Regions from separate parts of the Limosilactobacillus galli genome, predicted to be linked through region 1. Evidence: predicted binding sites of a transcription regulator. Region 1 holds the regulator's gene; each other region holds the start of a gene.
The links. Region 1 encodes HrcA, which represses chaperone genes, less so after heat shock. Its sites were predicted from a motif close to TTAGCACTCNNNNNNNNNGAGTGCTAA; they were not measured.

Region 1 (7,784 bases):
CCGTCCTTGATGCAATTCCGGATACGATCGATTACATCGTGGATTTCGTGGGGGCACCGAGCAATGACCCCCAGGAGTTTATCAAACTGAACCAGCAGCCCGCTCACGTGACGCGGGCCGTGGCGGAAAAGCGGCATGCGAAGGCGACGGGCTTCATCGGTGGAATCCTGGGCCCAAAGAAGTTTACCACGGTGAAAAAGGAACTCATCGCATACCTTCAGGAGAGTTCGGTTCCGTTGGCCTACGTTGAACCGACCCTAGTGTATGGTGCCGGACGCAAAGATAAGATGACGCGTAACGTGCCCTTGCTGAAGTTCCTAGGGATCTTCTCACGGAAATTTAAGCCGGTGTTGGTCGGGGATGTTGTTGAGACATTGCAGCAACGGCTAGTCAGTTTGACATAGTGATGATATGAAAATACGCCTACTCAGAGTTTTCTGCTGGGTAGGCGTAATTTGATTTAGTAATAATATTAGTGGCGACTTGCCCGGTGGCCGCCGCCCTGGTGGATCTTGTGGACCCGACGCTTGAACTTGGGCCCATCATCCGTGATCAGACGGAAGTGGCGCATCTTACCGTTAAAGGGGTGGCCAGTCAGCCTGAGGTTGGTCCAGGACCGCATGATGTCGGTCATCTGGTCGATCTCCTTGAGCCGGTCCGGGTTGCCCTCTTTTTGCGCAGCCTCCTTGATGTCTGATTGCAGCCGGTAAACCAGGTTATTGTGGTAGGCGAGCAGCTCGTTCGTCAGCGGGGCATTGCGGTATTTGTTGAAGAGCCGCTGGATGACCTCCATGGCCTCCTTCGCGTTATGGGGCTGAATATAGCGGTGATCATCGTTACTCATTGCTAGAAAATCTCCTTACAAATTATTTTGACAATTATTTTGACATTTCTTGACTTTTAAGGCCCTGATTGGTATATTATACAGTGTGTTTAGCACTTGACCCTAAAGAGTGCTAAAAGGGGAAGTGATAAAAATGCTAACACAGCGTCAAAACAAGATCCTGCAAGCGATTGTACGTCAATACACGTCGACTGGTCAACCGGTGGGGTCACGGCATCTGGCGGAGGACTTGCCATTTAAGGTGAGTTCTGCGACGGTGCGTAACGAGATGGCCGTCCTGGAAAAGGCGGGCTTGATCTTGAAGGAGCATTCTTCATCCGGCCGGCTTCCTTCCAAGAAGGGCTACCGTTACTACGTTGACCACCTCCTGGACCCAAAGGCGGTGACGGACAATGACCTGGTTGTTATTCAAAACTCGCTAGGTACGAGTTTCCAAAAGATTGATGAGATCATCTCGCACTCGGCTGATATTTTATCAAATCTTACCTCGTACACGGCGTTTACCCTTAAGCCTGAGCAGGCGGATGTCCGGCTCAGCGGTTTTCGCCTCGTACCGCTTGGCAACCATAAAGTTATTGCCATTCTGGTAACGGATAGCGGGGATGTTGAGAGTCAGGCATTTACGCTGCCGCGCAACCTCGACTTGGATGCCTTGCAGGCCGTGATCCGGATGATCAATGACCAGCTGGTTGGGCTACCATTGGCCGATGTTATGAGACGGCTGAATGACGATATTCCGTTACGGATCATGCACTACATGCACAGTGCGGATGGCTTCCTGGATCTCTTTGACAACGTCGTATCAAAGGCTGCTCGCGAGCAGTTCTTTATCGGCGGCCGATTAAACCTGTTGGATTTCTCGAATACCCGGGACCCGCAGGCGTTGCAGACCATGTATCGTCTGTTGGATCATGATGATGAGCTTTCACACCTGCTCGATACCGGTAAAGCCGGTGACGGGGTCAACGTTCGCATCGGATCCGAGATTTCAAAAGACAAGGTGCTCGATAACTACAGTTTGATTACGGCAACCTATGATGTTGACCAGTATGGCAAGGGAATCATTGCCGTGCTGGGGCCGACCAGGATGCCGTACTCCCGGACGATTGGGCTAGTAAATGCCTTTCGTCAGGAACTGGCCAAGCGTCTCTTGGACTTTTATCGGCATTACTATGATTCATAGGAGGCGAGTTAATTGGCAGAAAAGAAGAATGAAAAGCAGGCTCAGCAGTCTGAAGACCAGGCAAAGAAAACTGCTCAGCAGGCACCTAAAAAAGATGATAAAGATAAAAAAGAATCAGCAACCAGTCAGGTTGATGAATTAAAAGCCCAAATCAAGGACCTTAAGCAGCAACTGGATGAGAAGGATGACAAGTACCTTCGTGCCGAGGCCGAAATTCAAAACATGACGACCCGTTTCAAGAAGGAACAGGCCCAACTTCTGAAGTACGATGGTCAAGACCTGGCCAAGTCCGTCTTACCAGTCCTGGACAACCTCAAGCGCGCATTGACGATTGAGGTCACCGACGAGAATGGCAAGCAATTGAAGAAGGGCATTCAGATGGTTCATGACCACCTGATCAACGCCTTGACTGACCACGGTATTACCGAGATCGAAGCCGAGGGCAAGCCATTTGATCCAACCCTTCACCAGGCGGTCCAAACCGTTCCGGTCAAGGATGGACAGCAGGCCGACACGGTTGTCCAGGTTCTGCAAGCTGGTTACCAGCTTAAGGATCGTGTTTTACGGCCAGCAATGGTTGTTGTGGCACAATAACTAAGATTTAATTTTATAAAAAAGAGGGAATAAAACTATGGCAAGCAATAAGATTATTGGTATTGACTTAGGTACTACTAACTCCGCCGTTGCCGTTATGGAAGGTAACGAACCAAAGATTATCACTAACCCAGAAGGGAGCCGGACAACGCCATCCGTTGTTTCATTCAAGAACGGCGAAACCCAAGTTGGTGAAGTTGCTAAGCGACAAGCAATCACGAACCCTAACACGATTTCTTCTATCAAGAGTCACATGGGTGAGGCCGGCTACACGGTTGAAGTGGACGGCAAGAAGTACACTCCACAAGAAATCTCCGCAATGATCCTGCAATACCTGAAGAAGTACGCCGAAGACTACATCGGTGACACGGTTGACAAGGCCGTTATCACGGTACCTGCATACTTCAACGACGCTCAACGGCAAGCCACTAAGGATGCCGGTAAGATTGCGGGCTTGGATGTTAAACGGATCATCAACGAACCGACTGCTTCTTCCCTGGCTTACGGCCTGGACAAGAAGGACAAGGATGAAAAGATCCTGGTTTACGACCTCGGTGGTGGGACCTTCGATGTTTCCATCCTGGAATTAGGTGACGGTGTCTTCCAAGTTCTCTCCACGAACGGTGATACGCACCTGGGTGGTGACGACTTCGACCAAAAGATCATGGATTGGCTGATCGAAGGCTTCAAGGAAGAAAACGGCGTTGACCTTTCTAAGGATAAGATGGCTTTGCAACGGTTGAAGGATGCCGCTGAAAAGGCTAAGAAGGACCTTTCTGGTGTTCAAGAAGCTCAAATCAGTCTGCCATTCATTTCCGCTGGTGAAAACGGCCCACTGCACTTGGAAAAGACCTTGACTCGTGCCCAATTCAACCAACTGACTAATGACCTGGTTGAACGGACGAAGCAACCAGTTCTGAACGCCCTGAAGGATGCCGACCTGTCATTCGACGACATCGACGAAGTTATCCTTAACGGTGGTTCAACTCGTATCCCAGCCGTTCAAGAAATGGTTAAGGAATTAACTGGTAAGGAACCTAACCACTCCATTAACCCTGATGAAGCCGTTGCCCTTGGTGCTGCTATCCAAGGTGGGGTTCTGACCGGTGATGTTAAGGATGTTGTTCTGCTCGATGTTACGCCACTGTCACTTGGTATTGAAACCATGGGTGGGGTCTTCACCAAACTGATCGACCGGAACACAACCATCCCAACTTCCAAGAGTCAAATCTTCTCTACGGCTGCTGATAACCAATCTGCCGTTGACATCCACGTTCTGCAGGGTGAACGGCCAATGGCAGCTGATAACAAGACCTTAGGGAACTTCCAGCTGACGGACATTCCTGCTGCTCCTCGTGGTGTTCCTCAGATCAAGGTTACCTTCGATATTGATAAGAACGGGATCGTTAACGTTTCTGCTAAGGACATGGGTACTGGCAAGGAACAAAAGATCGTTATCAAGTCCAACTCCGGTCTGTCCGATGAAGAAATCGAACGGATGAAGAAGGATGCCGAAGAACACGCCGAAGCCGACAAGAAGAAGAAGGAAGAGGTTGACCTGAAGAACGAAGTCGACCAAGAACTCTTCCAAGTCGACAAGACCTTGAAGGAAGTCAAGGGCAAGGTTCCTGAAGAAGACATTAAGAAGGCTGAGAGTGCCCGTGATGACCTGAAGAAGGCCAAGGAAAGCGGCAACCTCGATGACATGAAGGCCAAGAAGGATGCTTTGAACAAGGTTATCCAAGACCTCAGTGTCAAGCTCTACAAGCAGGCTCAAGGTGCCCAAGGTGGCGCTCAGGGCGGTGCTAACCCGAACAATGGTGGTGCCAACAACGGTAGCAACAACCAGAATGGTAACAATGGTGACACCGTTGATGGTGACTTCAAGGATGTAACGCCTGACGACAAGAAGTAATCTCAACTGTTGACAAAAGTAATGTAGAAGCCAAAGGCCATCGTTTGAGGACTTTGGCTTTTACTTTCATTTGCCAGTTGTGGTATAACTAAACCAAATCAACTTGTGAGGGATATATATGGCAGAAAAAGATTACTATGACATTTTAGGTGTCTCGAAAGACGCGTCTGAAGCGGATATCAAGCACGCATACCGGCGTTTGGCGGCGAAGTACCACCCGGATGTCAACCACGCTCCCGGCGCTGAAGAGAAGTTCAAGAAGATCAACGAAGCCTATGATGTCTTGAGTGACCAACAGAAGCGGGCCCAATACGATCAGTACGGTTCGGCTGGTCCGCAGGCCGGTGCTGGTGGCTTCGGCGGCTTTGGCGGTGGCCAGGGCGGCTTCAACCAGGGCTTCGGTGCTGGCGGCTTTGATGACATCTTTAGCCAGTTCTTCGGCGGTGGCGGCCGGACGCGGCAGGATCCGACGGCACCACGGCCGGGTCGTGACCTGCAATACGCAATGACCTTGAAGTTCATGGATGCGGTTTTCGGTAAGACCACCACTATCAAGTACGACCGTGACGAACAGTGCAAAACCTGTCACGGAACTGGTGCTAAGCCGGGCAAGTCCGCAACCACCTGTCAACGTTGTGGCGGGCGAGGCTTCATTGTTTCCGTTCAACGGACGCCGCTGGGCAACATGCAATCCCAGACGACCTGCCCAGAATGTCACGGGACTGGTAAGGTGATCAAGCCGGAAGACCGTTGTGAAACCTGCCACGGTACTGGTCACGTTCAAGAAAAGCACGAACTGGAAGTTAAGGTTCCAGCCGGGGTTGACGATGGTCAGCAGATGCGGCTCCAGGGCCAGGGTGACGCCGGTGCCAACGGTGGCCCAGCCGGGGACCTCTACATCGTCTTCCGGGTAACGCCGAGTCGGGATTTCCGTCGTGACGGTTCCACAATCTATGTTGACCGCGACATCTCCTTCGCCCAAGCTGCTTTAGGTGATGAGGTCAAGGTCAAGACCGTTCACGGTGACGTTAACCTGAAGATCCCTGCCGGCACCCAGTCCGAAACCAACTTCCGCCTGCGCGGCAAGGGGGTTCCGCACCTCAATGGCAACGGCAACGGTGACGAGCACGTAACGGTTCACGTGCGGACACCAAAGAGCCTGAATAAGCGGCAGCGTGAGGCGATGATGGCCTTCGCCGCAGCCAGTGGTGAGAACGTTAAGGGAGTCAAGAAGTCCGTCTTAGATAAGCTCAAGGACGCCTTTGAAGACCGTTAAAAGATAAATTAAGGACGACTGTTGCAGCAGCCGTCCTTTTGTCTTTTCATCCCTGCGGGGAGTTTGTTATACTAGAAATAGTATTTTCGTAGAAAGAGTGACGTAGAAAATGACAATGAGTCTAGATGAAATGAAGGCGCGCCAGAAGCGCATTCGTAACTTTTCAATTGTGGCCCATATTGACCATGGGAAGTCCACACTGGCTGACCGGATCCTGGAGATGACCGACTCGATCAGCAAGCGTGAGATGAAGAACCAGATTCTGGATGACATGCCCTTGGAGCGTGAACGGGGAATTACCATCAAGCTGAATGCCGTGGCCCTGACTTACCATGCCAAGGACGGCCAGGACTACATCTTCCACCTGATCGACACCCCAGGGCATGTGGACTTCTCCTACGAGGTGTCACGTTCCCTGGCGGCCTGTGAGGGTGCCCTCCTGGTTGTCGACGCGACCCAAGGGGTTGAGGCCCAGACGCTGGCCAATGTTTACCTGGCCCTGGATAACGACCTGGAGATTCTGCCGGTGATCAACAAGATCGACCTACCGTCCGCTGATCCGGAGGGGACCAAGAAGCAGATCGAGGACGAAATCGGCCTGGACACCAGTGAGGCCGTGGACGTCAGCGCCAAGACGGGCCTGGGGGTCGACAAGGTCCTGGAGAAGATCGTCAAGGACGTGCCCGCACCAACTGGCGATCTGACGGCGCCGTTGAAGGCCCTGATCTTCGACTCCAAGTACGATGACTACCGCGGGGTGGTCCTCAGTGTGCGTGTCTTTGAAGGGACCGTCAAGAAGGGCGATAAGATTCGCCTGATGAACAGCGGAACCGAGTACGAGGTTGCCGAAGTTGGGATCAACTCACCGAAGCCGCTGGCCCGTGACGTCCTGATGGCGGGGGACGTTGGTTACATTACCGCCGCCATCAAGGATATCAAGGATACCCGGGTCGGTGATACGGTTACCAACGCTGACCGGCCAACGGAGAAGCCGCTGGAAGGTTACCGGCAGATGACGCCGATGGTCTACGCTGGGCTTTACCCAACCGACAATGCCAAGTTCAACGACCTGCGTGATGCCCTGGAGAAGCTGCAACTGAACGATGCGGCGCTGACCTTTGAACCAGAATCGTCTCAGGCGCTGGGCTTCGGGTTCCGGTGCGGTTTCCTGGGCCTTCTGCACATGGATGTGGTTCAGGAACGGCTGGAGCGGGAGTTTAACCTCGACCTGATCACCACGGCGCCATCCGTTACCTACCACGTTGACCTGGCGGACGGATCGATGAAGGAGGTCGAGAACCCGGCTGAGATGCCGGATGCTTCCTCAATCAAGGACATTAAGGAGCCGTACGTCCGGGCCTCAATCATGGTACCGAATGATTACGTCGGCCCCGTTATGGAACTCTGTCAGCGGAAGCGGGGGATCTTTGACACGATGGAGTACCTCAGTGACACCCGGGTCAACGTGATCTACCATATTCCGTTGTCGGAAATTATCTTTGATTTCTTTGATAAGCTGAAGAGTTCGACCCGTGGGTATGCTTCCCTGGACTACGAGATCGATGACTACAAGCTAAGCAACCTGGTTAAAATCGATATCCTGCTGAACGGGGATAAGGTCGATGCTCTTAGCTTCATCGCTCACAAGGACTTTGCGGCTGAGCGTGGCCGGGACATCACCTCGAAGCTGAAGAAGATCATTCCACGGCAGAACTTCGAGATTCCGATCCAGGCGGCCATTGGTTCCAAGATCATCGCTCGGACCAACATCAAGGCCTACCGGAAGGATGTTACCGCGCGGATCCACACCGGGGACCCCGACCGGCGTGCCAAGCTGCTGGAAAAGCAGAAGCGTGGTAAGAAGCGGATGAAGGCCGTCGGTAAGGTTGATATCCCGCAGGAAGCCTTTATGGCCGTTCTGAAGACCGATGAGCAATTAGATGATAAGTGATCGTTGATATGACGGTGTTTG
Region 2 (7,784 bases), on a different contig from region 1:
GGACTTCGCCCCATGACTTCTTACGGTAAAAAAGCTTGATGTTACGCTGGGTCATGTCAAAGGTCCCGGTAAGCTCGCCCTCAGCCTTGACATAGTCGTAGTTGGGGAACTTTTTCTGATCAACCTGGTATTCTTCGCCAATGCGTCCCCGTAGCAATTGGGGCACAATCAGATTGGCGCCGGAATCAATATCGACATAATAAACCCAGATTGGGTTGCCCGTTTTAAACTTTTCAAACATGTTTCCACCCCGATAAAGATACTATTTCTTTTATTATACCGCTTTTTATTAGCCGTCACGCATTCGCTCTGCTATTTTTAATCACCCTTAAAATTAGCCAAGCCACCCCTGATCTGGTAGAATTTAGCTATTCGAAACGAAAGTGAGGGAAGAGAATGACACGGCACCAACGCATCCGGCGGAATACGCTACGGGCAATCTTTATGGCGATTATCATCCTCCAGGACCTGGTTCCGTTCTTCGGCAACATCCCCCTGGGACCGCTGAGTATCACCACCCTCCACGTCACGGTTATCCTGGCGGCAATCACCCTCGGGCCAGGGGAGGGGGCAATCATCGGTGGTGTCTGGGGTATCCTGACCTGGGTTCGCGCCTTCGTGGCACCGACGAGTCCGCTCGCTCCGCTGGTGTTTACCAATCCGCTGGTGGCCATTTTTCCACGGATCATGATCGGCGGGGTGGCCGGCTACCTCTTCCAGCTGGTTGTCCACTATAGCCACTCTCAACGTTTGGCAGCAATCTTGGCAGCGGCCGCCGGAGCCATCACGAATACCGGCCTGGTTCTGGGACTGATCTACCTCTTTTATCGGACGCCCGCCGTGGCCCACGCTTACGGGGTGAACGTTAGCCACCTTTTACCGGCCCTGTTGGCGATCATGGCGACCAATGGCCTGGCGGAGCTTCTCCTGGCCGTCATCATCGTGCCGCTGATCGCGTTGCCGGTACTGGAGGTTCGGCGCCGCTTGGGACAATAACAAATAAAGATATCATCCATAATAAAAACCCGTTCGGAATATCATTGTACGTATTCCGGACGGGTTATCTATTTATTAGGGGACCGGTGTTGCGGGTTCTTTATTTAGTCTTCTTGCTTGTTAACGTCGCTGGTAGTGGCAGGAGCCGTAGCTGCAGTTACGGTGATGTTGCCATCGTCGTCGAGCTTAGCGACTAACTGCTTGACGTCATTGTGGTCAAGTACGTAGTCGGCGATCCGGTCTTCAATCTGTTCCTGGATGACCCGGCGCAGTGGACGAGCACCCATCTTTGGATCGAAGCCGAGGTCGACCAGCTTGGCTTCGACGTCTTCTGGGACATCGATGTGGAGGCCACGATCGTTGAGCATCGTGTTGACGTCGTTGATCATCAAGTTGACGATCTTCATCAGGTCGTCCTTGGTGAGGGCGTTGAACTGAACGATGTCGTCGAACCGGTTAAGAAATTCCGGCTTGAAGTAGTTGGTCAGCTTGTCAATGATGGAGTGGGTATTGCCACTGGCTTCGGCACCGAAACCAACACTGGCAACGGCATCCCCAGTCCCAGCATTAGACGTCATGATGATGATCGTGTCCTTGAAGGAAACGGTCCGACCTTGTGAATCGGTCAGGCGACCGTCATCGAGGATCTGCAGGAACATGTGCATAACATCTGGGTGGGCCTTTTCAACTTCATCGAGCAGGATCAGGCTGTATGGGTGCCGCCGAACTTGTTCGGTTAATTGACCGGCTTCCTCGTAACCAACGTAACCAGGAGCAGCCCCGATTAGCTTAGAAGTCGATGTCTTATCCATGTATTCGGACATGTCGAACCGGATCATAGCATCCTTGGAACCGAAGAGCTGCTTAGCAAGCTGCTTAGCGGTTTCGGTCTTACCGACACCAGTTGGGCCGACGAAGAGGAAGGAACCAATTGGCCGACCAGACTTATTCAGCCCAATCCGGTTCCGCCGAATGGCCCGGGCAATCTTATCAACCGCCTCGTTTTGGCCGATGACGTGTTCCTCAAGCTTCTTGTCGAGGTCCCGCAGCTGGTGTTCTTCTTGCTTCTGCAGGTCGCCGACAGGGATGTTGGTCTTCTCTTCGACAATCTTTTGCATGTCAGCAACCGTAACCGTAGCGGAGTCCTCAGTGTGGTTTTCTTCCGCTGCCTTCTTGGCCTTCTCCAGCTTAGTAACTTGGTCACGGTAGAAGGCGGCCTTTTCGTAGTCTTGGTTGTCAACAGCTTGCTGCTTGTGGGCTTCAGCCGTGTGGATCTCATTTTCAATCGTGTTTGGATCAGCCGTCTTCAGAGTGAGGTTCTTCCGGGAACCAGCTTCATCGAGCAGGTCGATCGCCTTGTCCGGCAGGAACCGGTCCTGGATGTAACGGTCAGAGAGCTTAGCAGCGGCCACGATGGCGTCATCCGTGTACTTAACGTGGTGGTAATCTTGGTAACGACCCTTGATCCCGTTAAGAATCTTGATGGTTTCCTCGACGGATGGTTCGTCAACCTCGACTGGTTGGAACCGCCGAGCGAGGGCCGCATCCTTTTCGATCTTCCGGTATTCATTAAGGGTCGTGGCCCCGATGAGTTGGAAGTCACCACGAGCAAGGGCTGGCTTCAAGACGTTACCGGCGTCCATGCCGCCCTCGGCATTACCGGCCCCCATGATTTCGTGGATTTCGTCAATGAAGAGGATGATGTTCTGGTTCTTCTGCACTTCCTGCATCAATTGCTGCATCCGCTTTTCGAATTGGCCACGGATTCCCGTGCCTTGAACCAGGGAAACGACGTCGAGCCGAATGATTTCCTTGTTGGCCAGCTTTTCTGGCACTTCACCAGAGACGATGGCCTGGGCGAGACCTTCGACAACGGCCGTCTTACCAACCCCGGCTTCACCGATCAGGACCGGGTTGTTCTTGGTCCGCCGGTTGAGGATTTCGATGACCCGCTTGATCTCGTTGTCCCGACCGATCACGGGGTCGATCTTGCCTTGCCGGGCCATGTCGGTGAGGTTGATCCCGTATTGACCGAGAACTCCCTTGCCGCCGCGCCGGCCGCCTTGACGTTGGCCCTGGGCACCGGCTGCTTGACCGTTGCCGGCAGCTTGGCTTTGCATGTTGTTCATTGCGTTCATGAAGTCTTCGAGGCTTCCAAAATTGAAGTTATTCATTCCGTTCCCCCCGTTCATCATATTGGTTTGAAGGTTTTGTAATTTTTGATAGCAATCTTGACAGAGGTCGATTTGAACCCGCTGACCGTTAAAGTTCATCTGTGGGTGAATCGTCGCGGGATTTTGATGACAATTTTGACAGAGCATCTAATAAAATACCTCCTTAAAAAGTATGGGTGAAAGGTCTGAATTTTCTTTGACCTTTCTTGACCATTGATTACATTATACTTACTTTTAGTCGTAAAGCAAGTCAGAAGTGCTGACCTGCGAAAATCATAAAGACTTGGCGGTGTAAGCAACGGTTAAATACCTATTTAGATTTTAGCACTCTTTATATTGGAATGCTAAAATGAGTGATCCAGCTTTAATTTATGTTAAAATTTTGATGGAGGTAATAATATGGAAAACTTTGAACAGCAACTCGACGACCTGCGTGCCGGCAAGATCGACCACTTCGAGATTACCCCGGAGAACTTCCAGGAGTTCCAGCGGGTCTTCCACGCCTATCCGTACCGGACCCAGATCGAAGGCAAGGCCAATATCGGTGGGAAGATTACCTATCATTTGCGGGAACGTTAAGGAATTCGCTAAAAGGTCGAGTTTAATTTTCCGTGATCTTGTATTTAACGCTTACAATTGCTAAAATATACGTATCGAGGTGTATCAGAGGTGTATGGCCGCTGATAATTAAGTAAATCTGCTCGAAGGAGACTGATTAAGTATGGAAAAACGTGACTTTACAATTACTGCTGAGACTGGTATTCACGCACGTCCAGCAACGATTTTGGTACAAACTGCATCCAAGTACAACTCAGATGTAACCCTGTCCTACGAGGGCAAGAGCGTTAACCTGAAGTCCATCATGGGTGTTATGTCTCTTGGTGTTGGCCAAAACGCTGACGTTACCATCACGGCTAACGGTGACGACGAGAAGGAAGCCTTAGACGCCGTTGCTGAAACGATGAAGAAGGAAGAATTGACTGACTAATGTCTTTACTACTAGATGGGTTGGCAGCGAGTAGCGGAATTGCCATCGCTCCTGCTTACCTATTAGTAGGGCCAGATCTATCCATTAAGAAACAGCATATTGCTGACAAGAATCATGAAGTCGCTCGGCTTCGTGATTCTTTTGCTTTAACCACCAAAGAGCTGCAGGCTATCCGGCAGCGGGCTCATCAAGACCTTGGCCACCAGGCGGTCGCGGTGGTGGATGCCCAGCTGGCAATGGTGAATGATCCCGTCCTCCTAACAACAATTGAGCGTTTAATCGATAAACATTCTTATACGGCCGAGTGGGGAGTCAAATTAGCGACTGATAACTATCTGGCACTTTTTGAGCGCAATAATGATGACTACTTGAACTCCCGGATTCTGGCCGTCCGTGACGTCTACAAGCGGGTTATCAGCCACCTGCTGGGCGTCAAACTCCCAGATCCGGGAGCCCTGGACCACCGGGCAATCCTGGTAGCGCCGAACATTACGCCGACTGATATGGCCCAGCTGGATCGCCGCTATGTAGTGGGCCTGGTGACGGATTCTGGGGGCCGGACTTCTCATTTTTCGATCATGTCTAAGACCCTGGCCCTGCCTGTGGTTGTCGGTACCAATACGGCTACCAAGAAGATCAAGACTGGTGACCTGCTGATCGTTGACGGGATTCACGGCAAGGTGATTGTCAACCCGACCGAGCAGCAGCTGGAGCATTATCGGTTGTTAGCGGGGGAGTTTGCCCGCGAACAACAGGCCTGGGGAGCTCTTCGCGACCAGCACACTGCTAGCCAGGATGGCCGTAAGTACGAGGTGGCGGCTAACGTCGGTGCCCTGAGTGATATTGCCATCGCGCGGGACCACGGTGCTGAGGGAATTGGTCTCCTGCGGACTGAATTTTTGTACATGAACCAGACGGAACTGCCCAGTGAAGAGAAACAGTTCAACGCTTACCGCCAGTTTGTCAGTGGCATGGATCAGCAACGGGTGGTGGCGCGGACCCTCGACATCGGCGGTGACAAGCGACTTGGGATGCTTAAGCTGCCCCGGGAGGAGAATCCCTACCTGGGCTTTCGGGCCATTCGAATTGGCCTGGCCGAGCCGACAATCCTGCGTCTCCAGCTTCGGGCGCTGTTGCGGGCTTCGGCCTATGGGCGGCTAGCAATCATGTTCCCGATGATCGCCACCCCCGAGGAGTTTACCCAGGCGCGGGAGATGCTGGATGATGAAAAACGGAAGCTGAGTCGCGCTGGTGTGGCGGTAGCCGATAATATCGAAGTCGGCATGATGCTGGAGGTTCCGTCGGCAGCGGTGATGGCCGACGTCTTCGCCCCCGATGTCGATTTCTTCAGCATCGGCAGCAACGACCTGATCCAGTACCTGTTTGCGGCCGACCGGGGAAACTCCCGGGTTTCCTACCTGTACCAGGAGCTCCATCCGGCGGTTCTGCGGCTGGTGAAGCGGGTGATCGATGCCGCCCATGCCGAGGGCAAGTGGGTCGGCATGTGCGGGGAGATGGCCGGCAATCCGCTGGCAACCCCACTCTTGACCGCGATGGGGCTGGATGAATTCTCAATGAACAGCAGCCAGATCTTGCCGATTCGTTCCCTGATCAGCCACCTGAACAACCGCCAGCTCCAGCCGCTCGTTCACCGGGCCCTAGCCGCGCACAGTGCCCGTGAGGTGGAGATGCTGGTAAAGGAATACGTGCCAATGTTGCGCAAAGATTAACTTACTTGACAGTGGGCGGAAGCATCGTCTTCCGCCTGCTTTTTGTTGGCTGGAAACTTGTCAGGGGACCCAATTAATCTTAGAATGGAATGAAATGTCATTTTGGCGAACATTCGCGTATAATAAAATATTATGGCTAAATACGATTAAAAGGAGCAGTTAGTTTGAATATCGGTCTCTTTACAGATACATATTTTCCGCAAGTCAGTGGGGTCGCGACCTCGATTAAAACCCTTCGCGACGAACTGATTGCCCAGGGACACCACGTCTATATCTTCACCACCACCGACCCGCAGGCCAAGCATGACGATGTGGAGGAGGGCATCTACCGCTTTCCAAGCATCCCCTTTGTTTCGTTCAAGGAACGGCGAATTGCCGTCAGGGGAGCTTTCCGCGCGGTGCGGCTGGCTAAGAAGTTTCAGCTCGACATTGTCCATAACCAGACAGAATTTGCGCTGGGGATGATGGGCAAGCTGGTGGCCCGCGAGTTGAAGATTCCCTGCCTGCACACCTACCACACGATGTACCAGGACTACCTGCACTACATTGCCAACGGCCACATCGTCAAGCCGCGCAACGTGGCCACCTTTGTGCACCTCTACATGAAGAGCATCGACGGGGTGATTGCTCCCAGTGACCGGGTTCTCGATACCATGCGAAGCTACCATGTGACGGCGCCAATTCGGGTGATCCCCACCGGTATTAACCTGCGGGTGTACCGGCAAAAGGACTCGGCTGCGCAGGTGCACGAGTTGCGGCAGCGCTACGGCTATGCTGACGATACCCCCGTCCTGCTTTCATTGAGCCGCTTGGCCTACGAGAAGAATATCAATGCTTTGATTGCTGCCATGCCCGATATTCTGAGCAAACGCCCCGCGGCCCAGCTGCTCATTGTGGGTGCGGGACCGGCCCGGCATTCACTGGAGCGCCAGGTTCGCCAGCTGGATTTGACCGACCATATTCAGTTTGCCGGCGAGGTGGACAACAATGAGGTTTATCACTATTACCAGATGGCCGACGTCTTTGTCTCGGCATCCGACTCGGAGTCCCAAGGGCTGACCTATGATGAGGCTCTGGCGTCTGACCTGCCAATTGTGGTGATGCGGAGCAAGTACACTGACGAGCTGATCGACGACCCAGCGATTGGGGTGAGTTTCCAACAGCAAAGCGGCTTGGTACGCGGGGTATTGCACTATCTCGATCATCCGAACGATCAGGAGTCGCACGCTCGACGTCAGGCCAAGCTGCATTCGATCTCGTCGGAAGTCTTTGCTAAGCAGGTGGTCGAGTTTTACACTGACTGCCAGCAAAAATTGGCTGCAGAGCAGGGATCGAAATTGCGGCATCGTTTGTTTCACTGATTAGGGAGTTCTTATGCTTAAGATTACAATGTTTTCATCGGCAGATAAGGTCGCTGGCCAAGGAGTCGGCAGTGCGTACCTAGAGTTGGTCCACCTGTTGGAGAACAATTTTCAAGATGAATTTGATATTGCGATCAACAAGTATCGACCGTCAACAATCAGCCACTACCACACGATCGACCTGCCGTTTTATTTTTCAACCTTTTCTGCTAAGCGGGGCCGGAAGATCGGCTACGTCCACTTTCTGCCGGAGACCTTAGAAGGGAGCCTGAAGATTCCGCAGCCGTTCCGGGGGATTTTCTACCGGTACGTCATTGCCTTCTATAAGCGGATGGATCACCTGGTGGTCGTCAATCCTTCATTTATCGATAAGCTGGTGGCCTATGGAATCCCTAAGGAGAAGATCAGCTATATTCCGAACTTTGTCGACAGCGATCATTTCCACCCGGTGACGCCGGCTGAAAAAAAGGCTCTGCGCGACAAGTACCACCTGCCCCGGGATCGTTTTATCGTCTTTGGAAGCGGTCAGGTTCAG
Region 3 (7,784 bases), on a different contig from region 1:
AGAATTCTGGTGAGTTCGATAAGATCGCCATGGTGATGGATCTGCGTTCACGCGGTTTCCACAGCAAGGTCCTGCCGAGTTTGGAAAAGCTGCGCCAGCGTGATGACTTGCAGGTGCGCTTACTGTTTTTGGACGCTGACAACGTTACCCTGGTTTCCCGCTACAAGGAAACCCGCCGTGCGCACCCACTGGCACCCCAGGGCCGGCTCCTGGATGGGGTCGAATTGGAACGGAAGCTGCTGACCGAACTGAAGAGCCGGGCCGATGAGATTATCGACACGACCAACCTGACGCCGCGGAACTTGAAGTTGCGGATCAACAAGCTCTTTGGCCACGGCGAAGGCAGCAACTTCTACGTTGAGGTGATGTCCTTTGGCTTCAAGTATGGTCTGCCATTGGATGCGGACATCGTCATGGACGTCCGCTTCCTGCCGAACCCGTTCTACGTTTCGGAGTTAAAGCATCAAACAGGAAATGATCGGGCGGTCCAGGAATATGTTATGAAGAGTGATGAGGCCAAGGAATTCTACCAGCACTTGTCGTCGCTGATTAAGGGGGCCCTGCCCGGCTATATTCACGAGGGCAAGAGCAGTCTGACGGTTGCCATCGGTTGTACTGGTGGCCAGCACCGGTCCGTGACGATTGCCAACCGGCTGGCTGCCGACCTCAAGGACAGCGGCTACCAGGTCAACCTCTACCACCGCGATGTTGACAAGGCACAATAGAAAGGAAGACAACTTATGTTTCGTAAACCAAAGATTGTGGTGATCGGCGGTGGAACCGGTCTTCCCGTGGTCCTGCGCGGCCTGCGTGACAAGGACGTTGACATCACCGCCGTGGTAACGGTCGCTGATGATGGGGGTTCCTCTGGGATCCTGCGCAACTACATCAACGTGGTACCGCCTGGCGATATCCGGAACGGTCTGGTAGCCTTATCAGAACTGCCGCAACTGGAGTTGGACGTTTTCCAGTACCGGTTCAACAGCCGGGACCAGTTCTTTGCCGGCCACGCCATTGGGAACCTGATCATCTCGGCCCTTTCCGAGATGAAAGGCGGAATCTTCACCGCGGTTCAGGAATTGTCCGATATGATGAAAATCCGCGGGCACATTTATCCGGTTGCCAACGAGCCGCTAACCCTGAATGCTGAATTTACCGATGGGACAACCCTGAGCGGCGAATCTGAGATTACTGCGGCCCACAAGCAGATCAAGCGGGTTTGGGTCACGCCGTCCAACGATGGGGATAGTCACCAGGCCAAGCCCGTTCCCGAGGTCATTCAGGCCATCAAAGAAGCCGACCAGATTGTCCTGGGACCGGGAAGCCTGTTTACCAGTATCCTGCCGAACCTGATGATTGACGAGGTTGGCCGTGCCGTCTGTGAGAGCAAGGCGGAGGTCGTCTATATCTGCAACATCATGACGCAGAAGGGGGAGACCGACCACTTCACCGATGCCGACCACGTTCGGGTCCTCAACCAGCACCTCGGCAGGAACTTTATTGATACGGTTCTGGTCAACATCCGGCCGGTACCGAAGAACTACATTGATTTTCAGGAATGGAACGAAATTTCCCAGCCAGTTGGCCACGACTTCCAAGGCTTGCGTGACCAGGGGTGCCGGGTGATCAGTTCTAATTTCCTGCGCCTCAAGGATAATGGGGCCTTTCACGACCGCGATTTGGTGGTGGACGAGTTGATCAACCGCCTGCACCAGGTCCATGACTAGGAGGTAATTTTGTGTCGTACGCGAGTGAAGTAAAGAAGGAATTGACGGCAATCAAGGTTCACCAGAAGAACGCCCAGGCTGAACTGATGGCGCTGATCCGGATGAACGGCAGCATCGCCCTGGTTAACCACCAGCTGATCTTGAATATCCAGACGGAGAACCCGGCGATTGCCCGGCGGATTTATTCGCTATTAAAGGAGTTTTACCACGTGGAGAGCGAAATCGTGGTACGGCGCAAGATGAAGCTCAAGAAGAACAACCAGTACATTGTCCGGTTGCGCTATGCGGCCCAGCACGTCCTCGATGACCTGGGAATCTTGCAGAACCTGCAGATCAAGGAACGGGTGCCGATGGAGCTGCTCGATGATGAGTGGATGGTGCGTTCATACCTGCGGGGGGCTTTCCTGGCCGGGGGGTCGGTCAATAACCCCGAGACATCGCGCTACCACCTGGAGATCTATTCCCTGTACGAGGAACACAACGAGATGATCGCCCAGATGATGAACAAGTTTGGCCTCAATGCCCAGACAACGGCCCGGCGCAGCGGCTTTATCGTCTACTTAAAGGAAGCCGAGAAGATTGCTGACTTCATGTCTTTGATCGGGGCCACCAACTCGATGCTCCAGTTTGAGAACGTCCGAATTGTCCGGGACATGCGGAACTCGGTCAACCGGCTGGTCAACTGCGAGAACGCCAATATGAACAAGATTGCCAATGCCTCGACCCGGCAGATTGAAAACATCCGGCTGATTGATGAACGGGTCGGCATTCAGACACTGCCGGACAAGCTGCGCGAGATTGCCGAGACCCGGCTGGCCCACCAGGAGGTTAGTTTGAAAGAACTCGGTGAGCTGGTACCGGGCGGCCCGATCTCCAAGTCAGGGGTCAACCACCGGCTGCGGAAGCTCAATGCCTACGCGGACGAGCTGCGAATGTCCAAGGCAGAATAACCAAAAAGTACACCTGCAAAGTTGTGGGTGTACTTTTTGCGTCTAAAATTGAAAAAGCACCGGGCGACGAGTCGTCCAGTGCTGATCAGCCGAATAATTACTTCAGCTTAGAATTGTTTTCCATGACCCCGTCGAGCAGACCGTAGTCCACCGCTTCTTGAGCCGTAAAGTAGTGGTCACGCTCCGTATCTTCTTGGATCTTTTCGATCGGTTGACCGGAGTTCTTAGCGAGGATGCCGTTCAGCATCTTCCGGGTCTTCAGGATTTCAGTGGCAGCAATTTCAATTTCAGTTTGCTGACCCTGGGCTCCACCAGATGGTTGGTGAATCAGAACTTGTGAGTGTGGCAGACCAAAACGCTTGCCCTTGGCACCAGAGGATACCAGGACACTGGCCATGGAAGCAGCCATACCGATAACAATCGTCTGAACATCAGCCTTGATGAAGTTCATCGTGTCGTAGATCGCCATTCCTGACGTAACGACACCACCAGGTGAGTTGATGTATAAGTAAATGTCTTTTGTTGAATCTTGCGCATCCAAGAACAGCAGTTGCGCAACGATTGAGTTTGCCATGTCGTCTTCGATTGGACCAGACAGCATAATGATCCGGTCCTTCAGAAGCCGTGAGTAGATATCATAAGCACGTTCACCACGAGATGATTGCTCAATGACAGTTGGAACTAAGTTCATGTTGTGGCCTCCTTATTGATTAGCACTCATTAGTATTTATTGCTAATGGATATTAATACTATAACCGATTGGTCAAAAAAGGTCAAATGTTTTGTCCTAAATAATAAAAACGGGCCTGGCAAATGCCTAGGTCCGTTCTTTGTCGAGGGAGTTTTGAGTGTTACTTTTCATTAGCGTTCTCGGAAACCATGTCTAATTCAGTAGCGGCACTTTGCTGGTCGAGTTCCTCCCAGTCAGCAGCGGTCTTGAATACGTTTAATTTACTAGTATCTTCCATGATATTACCTCCATAGATGTTAGTTAATTTTATTATTTTACTTTCGTTAATTAAGCAGCTCCTCACCACACATTGAATACTACATCATATTGGTATAGTTTGCAATACCCCTAATAGCAATATATTTGAAAAGGTTTTCTTAAATTGGTATAGCTCAAAGAGGGGAGAATAACGGGTTGCGGGGTTGGTAACGTTTAGCAATTTGGGGTAAAAGATAAAAATATTTTGCTGATTTTATTAGCCATGCAGAAATAAATGGTTGAAATACCGTCAAGGGTTGCTTTTTAAAACGCGGCCCGGTATAATTGGAACGTTAATTAATTTACGTTTGATATAAAAGGAGGCATATTCACATGCGTAAAGCACACCCATACGGCGTACAAGGCCGTCGCCCAGTTGCTCCTAAGTACAAGCGAGCATTAAAAGAAAAGAAGATCGAAGCTATTCGTAAGTGGGCTAAGGAAAAGCCAGCCGACGAAAAGTAATGATTCAAAAAAACAGTCCAGCATCTGCCGGGCTGTTTTTTATTATCAATATTTATTGATGAACGAAAAAAGGCAACCGTCAAAACGGCTGCCTTTTGTAATGCGCCCCCCGGGAGTCGAACCCGGATCTCGAGAACCGGAATCTCACGTGCGATCCATTACACTAAGGGCGCATGTTGCTGTGTTGTATCAATCAACGTTTATTATAATATCCTATTCTCGATTGGATTGCAACCATTATTTGAAACTTTTAATCAAGATAACGTTTTCACAAGAAAAAAGCGAATTTCTAGGGCGATTGAATAGACAATTAACAATAAGATGGGTATTATAAGTAGCGTAAGGTTTGTATATTGCTTAGACCTTACTGCATTAGTTTTACATTTTAGAATGAGTATAAATTACTTGTCCTAAAATCGGAATGTGATAAACTAAGCATGTACGCTAATTATGTTTTCCTAAAGGAGGAAATTGCAGTATGACTGTAAAGATTGGTATTAATGGTTTCGGCCGTATTGGTCGTTTGGCATTCCGTCGTATTCACGAACTCAACACTGATGACATCGAAGTTGTTGCTATCAACGACTTGACTTCACCAGAAATGTTGGCTTACTTACTGAAGTACGACTCAACCCAAGGTCGTTTTGATGGCGAAGTTTCATCAACTGACAAGGGTATCGTTGTTGACGGTAAGGAATACCCTGTATACGCAGAACGTGACGCACGTAACATTCCTTGGGTAAAGAACGACGGTGTTGACTTTGTCCTTGAATGTACTGGTTTCTACACTTCTGCAGAAAAGTCCCAAGCTCACTTGGACGCCGGCGCAAAGCGTGTTCTGATTTCTGCACCTGCTGGTAACATTCCTACTGTTGTCCCAGGCGTTAACTTGGACACTTTGAAGGCTGACGACAAGATCGTTTCCGCTGGTTCATGCACGACCAGCTGCCTTGCCCCAATGGCATACTGGCTCAACAAGAACTTCGGTATCAAGGTTGGTACTATGACGACTGTTCACGCCTACACTGGTAGCCAAGCTGTCCTTGACCAACCACGTGGTAAGAAGTTCCGTAACAACCGTGCTGCCGCTGTTAACACTATTCCTCACTCAAGTGGTGCTGCTAAGGCTATCGGTCTGGTTATCCCAGAACTGAACGGTAAGCTTTCTGGTCACGCACAACGTGTTGCTGTACCTACTGGTTCATTGACTGAACTTGTTACTATCCTTAACAAGAAGGTTTCAATTGATGAAGTTAACGAAGCTATGAAGAAGGCTTCTGAAAACAACCCAGCTTACGGTTACACTGAAGACCCAATCGTTTCAAGTGATATCATCGGTTCTACTTTTGGTTCAGTATTTGACCCATCACAAACCGAAATCATGGAAGGCGAAGACGGTACTCAATTAGTTAAGACCGTTGCTTGGTACGACAACGAAAACGGCTTCACTTGCAACATGATTCGGACTCTGCTTCACTTTGCAGAACTTTAATCTGATTGCTTAAATAAGCTTTTTTGTAAAAGGTGGGAGGAGGAGACTCCAACCGCCTTTTTCTTAACAGAGAAGGAGGAAACACATAGTTATGGCTAAATTAACTGTTGAAGACCTGCCATTAGAAGGCAAGAAGGTCTTAATGCGGGTTGACTTCAATGTCCCAATTAAGGATGGTGTTGTTGGCGATGACAACCGGATCGTTGCCGCACTGCCAACCATCAAGTACGTTATCGAACACGGTGGCCGGGCAATCCTGTTCTCCCACCTTGGCCGGATTAAGAAGGAAGAAGACAAGCCAGGTCTGTCCCTTCGTCCAGTTGCTGAACGGCTTTCCAACTTGCTGAACAAGCCAGTTACCTTTGTTCCAGTAACGGAAGGCAAGCAGCTTGAAGATGCCATCAACAACATGAACAACGGTGATGTTCTGCTTGTTCAAAACACCCGTTACGAAGATGTTAAGGATGGCGAATACGTCAAGCGTGAATCTGGTAACGACCCTGAATTAGGCAAGTACTGGGCTTCACTTGGTGACGTCTTTGTTAACGATGCTTTCGGTACTGCTCACCGTAAGCACGCTTCCAACGTCGGGATTGCCACTAACATGCCAGGCAAGGCTGCTGCCGGTTACCTGATGCAAAAGGAAATTAAGTTCTTGGGTGACGCCGTTGACAACCCAGAACGTCCATTTGTTGCCATCTTAGGTGGTGCCAAGGTTTCTGACAAGATCGGTGTTATCGACCACCTGCTCGACAAGGCTGACAAGATCATCATCGGTGGTGGGATGGCTTACACCTTCTACGCTGCCAAGGGTATCAAGACTGGTGACTCCTTAGTTGAAAAGGACAAAATTGATGTTGCCAAGCAAATCCTTGACAAGGCCGGCGACAAGATCGTTTTGCCTATCGATAACGTAGTTGCTGACAAGTTCGACAACGATGCTAACACCAAGGTTGTTGAAGGCGACATTGACGATGGCTGGATGGCTCTTGACATCGGTCCAAAGTCAATCAAGGAATTCGAAAACGTTCTGAAGGACGCTAAGACGGTTGTTTGGAACGGCCCAATGGGTGTCTTCGAAAAGCCTAACTTCGCCAAGGGAACCCTTGAAGTTGGTAAGTTCCTTGGTACCTTAGCTGACGCAACCACGATTGTCGGTGGTGGTGACTCAACTGCCGCTGTTAAGCAATTAGGTGTTGCTGGCAAGCTTACCCACATCTCCACTGGTGGTGGGGCTTCCCTGACCTACCTTGAAGGTAAGGTATTACCAGGAATTGCTGCAATTTCTGAAAAGTAATCAAATCTTTACGAGCGGAACCGATATTTTGTACGGTTCCGCTTTTTTGAAGGAGTGATGATGTGATGCGGGTACCGATGATTGCGGGCAACTGGAAGATGAACAAGACGGTCGCTGAGGCGGTGGCCTTCGTTAAGCAGGTTAAGGATCAGCTACCGCCAGCCAGTCAGCAGGAGACGGCATTAGCGGCTCCCACCCTGGCACTGGTACCAATGGTATCTGCAGCGGCTGGTTCGCCTTTGAAGGTAATGGCCGAAAACTGTTACTACAAGGATAGCGGTGCCTTTACCGGGGAGACGAGTCCTAGGGCCCTTTATGCTGCCGGAATTCACCATGTTATTCTTGGCCACTCCGAACGGCGCAACTACTTTCATGAAACCGATGAGCTGATCAATAAAAAGGTCAAGGCCGCCCTGGCCAATGATCTCTGCCCGATCGTCTGCTGTGATGACACGATGGGCCGGCGGATTGCTTATGACCAGAAGATCCACTGGGTGGTCAACCGGATCCTGGCCGACGTCAAAGACCTGAGCGAAGACGAGGTGGAAAAGGTTACAATTGCCTATGAACCGAACTGGGCGATTGGCACCGGTCAGAGTGCCGATCCAGACCAGGCCGAAGAGGGCTGCTACCTGATTCGGCAGACCATCTCGGACATGTATGGCTCCAAGGTGGCCAACAACATTCGGATCCTATACGGGGGCAGTGTGACAACCAAGAATGTCGGGGCACTGATGGCCCAGCCGGATATTGATGGCGCGCTGGTTGGCGTCGCCAGCCTGGACCCGAAAACCTTTTTACAAATCGTCAATCATTAACGGCGAAAAGCTTGTTTTTAGTTGTGCAAAATAATACAATATTACTT
Region 4 (7,784 bases), on a different contig from region 1:
CCACCATCAGGGCAAAGACGAGGTGGTAGCCATGCAGGGCCGCTGTCAGCCGCTCACTGCCCCGGCCCAGGGCAGTCGCCGTTCCAACCGTCAAAATAATGGTTGAAACGGCTACCCCGGCCGAACCGAGAACCTGACGAACGGTGGTAATCACGGCCGTCCCGTGGGGAACCAGTTCATTTGGCAAAGCGTTAGCCCCCAGGGTTACCGCCGGCATCATGACAAAGGCGTTGCCACCCTCAATCAACATAGCACACAGGATCATCCCCAGCAGGCTGAGGTGACCAAGCACGAAGAAAGCCGCCAGCCAGCCACCGACGATCATCAGCATCCCCACAATCATCGTCGGCTTGAAGCCAATCCTATCTGCCAGCGTCCCGGTCAGCGGGTTCAGGATGCTCAAGAAGACTGCCCCGGGAACCAGGGACATTCCCGAAATAAAGGGACTGACGTGCAGGACCCCCTGGTAGTACAGGGGGAAGATAATCGTGGTGACGATCAGGGCAATGTACGAGATTGAGGTCAAGAAGATTGCCAGGTCGTAGTTGAAGGTCTTCAGCACCCGCAGTTCCAGCAATGGCTGCTTGAGGTGCAGCTGCCGGTAGCAAAAGGCTACGATGGCCACAACACTGACCAACAGGATAATGATGGTGGCCAACCAGTTGACGTTGCGTTTGCCAATGAGGTTAACCACGTACATAATCCCGATCAAGCCGATCGACAGGATCACCGAAAACCAGTCCAGGCTACTAGTGTGGCGGGCCATGACGTCACGAATAAGACCGGTCCCGGCCATCACGATAATTGCGGTGATCACCAGCATGAACAGAACGAACAGGCTCTTCCAATCAAAGAACTTCAGTACGATTCCGGAAACAATTGGACCACACGCGAGCGCTGAACCCATGACCAGGCCAGCCATGCCCATGACCGTGCCCCGCTTCGCTTTCGGCGTAATCTCCAGCAGAACCGACTGGTAGGACGGGAACAGGACTCCCACCGCAAAGGCCTCCATCGCTCGGCCGATCATCATGAACCAGAAGCCGCTGACGCCCCAACTGGCCGGGGTCAGAATGATCATCAGCGACCCAATATCGAACAAGGCCAGGGCCCCCATAAACATCGTCTTAAAGTTGAGGTTGTTCAGCATCCAGGGACTGATCGGCATACTGACACACATAACAAGCATGAACCCCGTCGTCAACCATTGCACGGTCGAGGCGGAGATCCCAAAAGCCCGCATCAAAGTTGGGTACGCCGTCGACAATGACGACTGGCTGATCGACATCGTAAACGTCCCCACTAACAAGGTAAAAATAAACCAAAAGCGACTATATGGACGGCCGTTTTGATCAATGCTCTTCTCCATTCCTTATCATCCTTCTTTAGAATAATTATTAACTATCCAACGAACATTATATATTTTGCTTTCGTGATTGTAAATGATATAATATTGGTAATTTATAATTGTTGTAAGAAAGGAGAGATGTTCATGGCAGAGGCTGAATTTGACCACGCCATTTCGGTTTTGCGTGCTAACAAGGTTCGGCTCACTCCCCAACGGAAACTGATCTTAGAGTACTTGATCAACCACCATACCCACCCGAGCGTGGAGATGATCTATGACGACCTCAAGGACAATGTTGACAACATCAGTATGGCAACCGTCTACAATACCCTGAAGCTATTTGTCGACTACAACCTGGTCATCGAGCTGAAGAACGGTGACGGCAGTACCCACTACGATTACTTTGGGCACCCCCACTATCACGTCGTCTGTGATAACTGTGGTAAAATTTCCGATGTCTTTGATGAACATTTTTCAGAAATTACGAAGGAACTGCAGGCGATGTCGCGGGAAAAGACCGGTTACCTGGTTACGGGCTGCCACATCGAGGTCCATGGGATCTGTCCCGACTGTCAGCGCAAACTGCACTTAAATAACCATTAAAACCAAATGGTCCAGCACCCCATCACAGGATGCTGGACCATTTTCATTTAATTATTTAGTTGATTTATATTTCGGCTGGCTCAGTGAAGCAACACTGAGGATGGCAAACCAGACCAGGGTCAGGATCAAGGCCTCCAGCGTCTGCCGTTCCAGGCACAATACTACCATCACGAAGGCCAAGAAGGCTAAGATCAGGTAGTCCGTCACCGGGGCGCCGGGCATCTTAAACGTCCGCTCATCCGGGTGAAGACGAATGTAGCGCAGGTGCGCCAGGATGATCGCTGCCCAAATAAAGAGAAAGCTGGTCGTGGCGATGCTGGAGATGAAGGTGAAGACCTCCCCCGGCATGACCAGGTTCAGGATCGCTGCCAACCCAATCACCAAAGATGAGATCACAACGGCCCGGGCTGGCACCGCCCGCTTGGATAGCCGACTAATCCGCCGAATGGCTGGCCGGTGGGCATTGCTCGTCAGCTCCGCCAGCATCCGTCCCGTCGTGTAAATTGAACTGTTGCAGGCTGAGGCCGCCGCCGTGATCACCACGAAGTTGACGATGCTGGCCGCCCCGCGCAGCCCGGCATCCCGGAAGACCAGGACAAAGGGACTGTTGTTCGGCGACAGGTGGTCCCACGGGTAGATGCACATGATCACTGCCAAGGCGCCAATGTAGAAGAGCAGGATTCGGATTGGGATCCCGTTAATCGCCCGGGGAATCACCTTCCGCGGGTTCTCGGCCTCCGCCGCGGTCACCCCGACCATCTCAATGCCAACAAAGGCGAAAACGACCATCTGGAAGGACCGGGCAAAGCCGCCCAGTCCTGTTGCAAAGAAGCCATGGTAGCGGACCAGGTTCATTGGCGAGGCCACGTAACCATCAGTCGTCTTGAACTGAAGGATCATCATCAAGATCCCCACTACGACTAGGATGACAATCGCCAGGATCTTGATCAGGGCAAACCAGAACTCAATCTCACCAAACACGTTCACGGTGATCAGGTTCAAACACAGAAAGATGACCAGCGTGATCAATCCGGGAATCCACTGAGGAACATGGGGCAGCCAGATCTGGATGTACAGCCCCACCGCCGTGATCTCGGCCATGGCCAATGCCAGCCAACAGGCCCAGTAGGCCCAACCAGCGACAAAGCTGACCCGCGGCCCTAGGTAGTCCCGGATGGCTTCCATGAACGACCGGTAGTGCAGGTTCGACAACAGGAGTTCCCCCAGCGCCCGCATAATGCCAAAACAGATGATTCCGGTGATCAGGTAGGCCAGCAGGATCGCTGGTCCGGCCTCCCGGATGGCTTTTCCCGAACCCAGGAACAGGCCAGTCCCGATCGTCCCCCCGAGGGCCATCAGCTCGATGTGCCGGCTTTTGAGGCGCCGATTCATCTGCTGCTTCTTTTCCATTTTTAATTCACTCCTCAATATTAAAGTGGACCACTGACTACTAATTTGGTCCACCTTGAGATATAATAACGAACTATCGAAACTATATTGTATAACACTTTTTTCGGTTAGGAGTAATTTTCTTTGCGTGCTTATCTTCCCTTTATTGTCTACTTTTGTCTCATATTATTAATATTCTGGCATATCCGAAGCTGGCAGCGTTATTCTGGTTGGGGAGAACGGCTGACCATGATCACATTTCTGATTTATATGACCGCGGTGATGTGGCTGTGCCTGACCCCTGCCCACGTCAACATCCCCTCAGCCCAAAAGATCCTCTTCCACTTTCACGGCGTCCCCTACAACATCATCCCCTTTCAAGGATTCAGCATCGAATTTTTCCTGAACATTGTGATGACCTTTCCGCTGGGCGTCTACATCTTTCTCTTTAACTATCGGACCCCCTTTGAGCGAACCATCCTGTACGGCTTTTGCTTCAGTCTCTTCATCGAATCCAACCAATTTATTTGGGACTACCTTCTTAACCTCCAGCGCCTTGCCGATATCGACGACCTGATCACCAACACCTTGGGAACAATCATCGGTTTTTCCCTGATGCTGATCCTCTATCAAAATGGCTGGCGGAAATTTTTACAACGATTGATGCTCATTCGCCATTAGATTTGGTAAACTTAGTATTTGAGGTGATAAGAATGATTTCAAACGAACAACGGGCACATGATATTGCAATTGCCCTGATGAAAGACAATGACGGCAACCTGAAACCGATCGATGCCTATCACCAATATGTCAACTATCTCCTGCCGATTCTGCGGGAGATCAACAAAGACTTCCCTCACGGCATCAAAGAAAATCCCTGATTAAGTCTCCAGCAGCGCGACGACTATCCCGCTACTGGGCTTTTTCGTTAGAAAAGTTATTGTTTCACCTGTTCAATTGAACTATGATGATAATCGTACTTTACTAGGAAGGAGTTTTGGCCATGTTTACTGAACAAAAGCGGGGCTTTGACTGGTTCAGTCTGGTTGTCGGGATCCTGTTCATCCTGACCGGATTGGCATCATTCATGCACCCAGATAAGACTTTGCACTTTTTGACAATTCTAGTAGCGATTGCCTTCATTCTGCGGGGAATCTACGAACTGTGGTTCCGGCAGTTTGTTAACCGGGCCCTTAACGAGAGCTCAGGATGGATCATCTTTGCTGCTATTTTAGATATTATTTTAGGGATCATTGTCCTGGTCTACCCAGGTCTTGGTGCCCTCTACATTGCCATCCTGTTCGCCATCTGGTTCATCATCGATTCCATCATGGAAATCAAGGCGGCCGGGCTGTTTAAAGCCTTCCACCGTGGTTACGCCACCTGGCTGGTTATCCTTGGGGTTATCAGCATTATCTTAGGAATCATCCTTCTCTTCAGTCCGATGCTTTCTGCCATGACCATCGTCTGGCTGGTATCGACAATGCTGATGGTCTTCGGGATCATGCACGTGATTCAGGCATTCTAGCCAATGACAAAAGAGGGGATCGTCAATCGACGGTACCTTTTTAATTACAAAAAACGGGTTGCCCAGCAATTGGGCAACCCGTTTTGGGTATTTATGGATGTGGATTTGGAAATTAGTCGATATCAATCCGGCTATCGTTTTCGTCACTAGCCTGCATCTTTGGCAGATCAAGGGTCAGTACCCCGTTCTCGTAATGAGCCGAAACCTTAGAACGATCAACATCTGGGAGACGGTATTGACGGCTCATCTGGCCGTAACGCCGTTCACTGTGCAGGATGTTGCCCTTCTTGTCACTCTCATCGGAGAAGGTGTCCCGGTGACCAGTGACCGACAAGATGTTGTTAGCATAATTGATGTGGATATCCTTCTTGTCAAAGCCTGGCATATCAATCTTAACTTGGTAAGCCTTGTCGTCTTCAGCGACATCAGTCTTCATGTGATCGGCTGCTGGTGTTAAGTCAGAGAAGAAATCATCATTCATCCAATCACGCATGTTCATCAAGTTATCGAATAAGTTACCACGACGTTGAATTTCATTAGCCATAATTGATTCTTCCTTTCTGATTACCTTGATCTTGATTACACTTACTATCTTAATCGCACCAATGAAAAATACAATAGCAAATTAGCACTTATTGTCTTTGAGTGCTAATTTTTGCTTGACTAATATTGACTAAGAGCTGGATCACTACTCTGCCAAGCACTTAGCAAGTTGCCTTTTTAGATATCCACAGCCCAAATTTTTCAATTATTTAGTTACATATGAAGATTTAATCATATAATGCCATTAAAAAAGGTCGCCTCGACTTGAGAGACGACCTTAAAATTATCCAGTTTGGTTATTTTAGTACCAACCGTGTGATTGCCAGAAGGCTTGAGCGGCGGACCAGGAACCGTAACGGCTGGCAACGTATTGATCAGCGACCCGTTCCTGGTTGGCAGCGGAGAAGTCGCCATTCAGGTAATATTCAGATAATTGGTACTTACCAACGTATTGACCGTTCCGCGCGGTGTAACTGCCGCCAGATTCACGACCGGCGATCCAGGCCTTAGCGGCGGCATCGTTACCGGCAACGCTGGAAGTGTAGCCAGTGTTAGTTGCAGCAGCGTTTGCATATTGCGTGGTTGCGCTAACTGTTTGTTGAGCAGGTGCTTGACTAGCCTGAGACTGACTAGCTCGGCTGTTCTGGCTAACCGGTGCCTGGCTGGCCGTGTTTTGGCTAGTGGCACTTAGCAGGGTGGCTGCCTGTTGAGCAGTTGCAGGAGCAACTTCCCCATCATCCTTGATCACTAACTTCTGACCAACGTAGATGACGTTCTTGTCAGCAATCTGGTTGTTGGAAGCCAGAGTGTCAACGAATGTTAAATCATGGCCTAATTTGTAAGAAATTCCAGAAAGGGTGTCACCTGCCTGCACCGTGTAAATGGAGTCGGCGTTGGCAGTGGTTGCAGTAGCAACGGTTCCCAGTGCAACGGCACCGGCAATGGCTGCTGTAATCTTGGCGGCTTTCTTAGATAACTTCATTAAAAATCAATCCATCCTTTGTACTTTAGTATTGTGACCAGCAGGGCTGATCGCTTTGATGGTTAATACTATACACGATTGTCGTTACAGACGGGTTACTGGGAGTTATCATTTTCCGTCATATCTGTAAAGCCACTGTAATATAACGTTTTACCATGGCTTCTTAATATTAATCGAATCAAGGATGATCTTCTGCCGCTGCCGATTTTCCTTCCGGTGCAGGCGCCGGGTCTGGTAACCGGCCACCATCGCTTCCTGTTCCGGTGTCTCTGGAACCACCTTGTCGTATTCGATTTGCTTGTTCGGGTCCTGGATCACATAGGTCATGAAGCAGGTAAAACCGAGGAAGCGCTCGCCGGTCATCAGGTGTTCACCAATCACCTTGACGAATACCTCCAGCGACCGCCGCCCAACGCCCGTGACGTAGGCCTCCATACACATGGAATCCTGGAGCTTGAAGGGCCGCAGAAACTGGACATGGTCCATTGCCGCCGTGACAACGACCGAGCGGGTCACCCGCATGGCCGCTACTGAGGCTTCCCCATCAACCAGCTTCAGGATCTGCCCGCCAAAAACCGTACCGTGTTCATTCAGGTCTGCATTAAAAACCCGGTGGAGTGAAACCGCCAGAGTATTGTTACATTTAATTTCCATAATTTAACCCCTTACATTGTGATGATACTAATATTTTAGCACACTTTTGCCGAACGATAATTCACCACCATTGAGAAATTATTCTAATATTTTTTAATTTTATTTTCATTTTTCTCTAAAAATAAACTATAATAGGTGACAAGGTATAGATGAAAGGATTGATGGTACAGATGACGGAAAACAGTCAAAAGATTCAAACCAATGCCCTCTATGTCAACCTTGACCGGGGCGTTGCGACACTTAACCTTAGTGAAGCCTACTATAATGATATCTACTCATTGATCAACAGTGACGAACTGCTCGATATCGTTAAACTTTACTTGGGTTCACGCAATCCAGACTATGACGACGACGCATTTGACAATGCTACCCCTGAAGAATACGTCGAAGTTCTCAAGAAGATCTTAATTAACAACGGCAGTGCCTACGACAACTATGACCCTAAGGAAATCCTGGCAAGCATTGAAGCACTCTACTCATTCTACCGTTCCTTACTGCGGGTCTCGGTTATTAACTACAGCAACAGCAAGATCGCCGGCAATGAGTTTAAGATGATTGACACCCACCTGAACGAACTGGTTCGGAAGCTCTACCGGGTAATCGAAGAGAAACTGCAAGGATTCACCAACCGGACCTACCGGCAGGTCAACGCGGCCACGAACGCCTCCATGCTGGTCCAACAACATGACTGGCCAATTCCAGAAGGCTACGAAGAACTCCGTGACATTGACTTTATC

Region 2: a site for HrcA is predicted at 3,492-3,518, ahead of QOS10_RS08280 (ATP-dependent Clp protease ATP-binding subunit). Genes of this name have one in related genera too.
Region 3: a site for HrcA is predicted at 3,388-3,414, ahead of clpP (ATP-dependent Clp endopeptidase proteolytic subunit ClpP). Genes of this name have one in related genera too.
Region 4: a site for HrcA is predicted at 5,494-5,520, ahead of QOS10_RS07785 (Hsp20/alpha crystallin family protein). Genes of this name have one in related genera too.

The regions. Positions count from the first base shown of each region.
Region 1 covers NZ_CANCWK010000005.1:49,444-57,227, forward strand. Annotated here, with positions in the region: gene QOS10_RS02245 (NAD(P)-dependent oxidoreductase) at 1-404, shown strand, start outside; gene QOS10_RS02250 (hypothetical protein) at 473-844, opposite strand; gene hrcA (heat-inducible transcriptional repressor HrcA) at 978-2,027, shown strand; gene grpE (nucleotide exchange factor GrpE) at 2,040-2,621, shown strand; gene dnaK (molecular chaperone DnaK) at 2,659-4,536, shown strand; gene dnaJ (molecular chaperone DnaJ) at 4,655-5,812, shown strand; gene lepA (translation elongation factor 4) at 5,928-7,763, shown strand.
Region 2 covers NZ_CANCWK010000050.1:2,228-10,011, reverse strand. Annotated here, with positions in the region: gene QOS10_RS08290 (MucBP domain-containing protein) at 1-241, opposite strand, end outside; gene QOS10_RS08285 (ECF transporter S component) at 397-996, shown strand; gene QOS10_RS08280 (ATP-dependent Clp protease ATP-binding subunit) at 1,101-3,317, opposite strand; gene QOS10_RS08275 (hypothetical protein) at 3,570-3,749, shown strand; gene QOS10_RS08270 (phosphocarrier protein HPr) at 3,892-4,158, shown strand; gene ptsP (phosphoenolpyruvate--protein phosphotransferase) at 4,158-5,888, shown strand; gene QOS10_RS08260 (glycosyltransferase family 4 protein) at 6,053-7,249, shown strand; gene QOS10_RS08255 (glycosyltransferase family 4 protein) at 7,263-7,784, shown strand, end outside.
Region 3 covers NZ_CANCWK010000006.1:8,053-15,836, forward strand. Annotated here, with positions in the region: gene rapZ (RNase adapter RapZ) at 1-725, shown strand, start outside; gene QOS10_RS02395 (gluconeogenesis factor YvcK family protein) at 741-1,727, shown strand; gene whiA (DNA-binding protein WhiA) at 1,739-2,677, shown strand; gene clpP (ATP-dependent Clp endopeptidase proteolytic subunit ClpP) at 2,775-3,368, opposite strand; gene QOS10_RS02410 (hypothetical protein) at 3,999-4,130, shown strand; tRNA gene QOS10_RS02415 (tRNA-Arg) at 4,232-4,303, opposite strand; gene gap (type I glyceraldehyde-3-phosphate dehydrogenase) at 4,609-5,622, shown strand; gene QOS10_RS02425 (phosphoglycerate kinase) at 5,714-6,919, shown strand; gene tpiA (triose-phosphate isomerase) at 6,985-7,737, shown strand.
Region 4 covers NZ_CANCWK010000043.1:1,936-9,719, reverse strand. Annotated here, with positions in the region: gene QOS10_RS07815 (MFS transporter) at 1-1,369, opposite strand, end outside; gene QOS10_RS07810 (Fur family transcriptional regulator) at 1,493-1,951, shown strand; gene QOS10_RS07805 (amino acid permease) at 2,003-3,361, opposite strand; gene QOS10_RS07800 (VanZ family protein) at 3,590-4,021, shown strand; gene QOS10_RS07795 (hypothetical protein) at 4,054-4,221, shown strand; gene QOS10_RS07790 (HdeD family acid-resistance protein) at 4,344-4,868, shown strand; gene QOS10_RS07785 (Hsp20/alpha crystallin family protein) at 4,981-5,412, opposite strand; gene apf (aggregation-promoting factor) at 5,713-6,393, opposite strand; gene QOS10_RS07775 (acyl-CoA thioesterase) at 6,544-7,050, opposite strand; gene QOS10_RS07770 (phosphoenolpyruvate carboxykinase (ATP)) at 7,218-7,784, shown strand, end outside.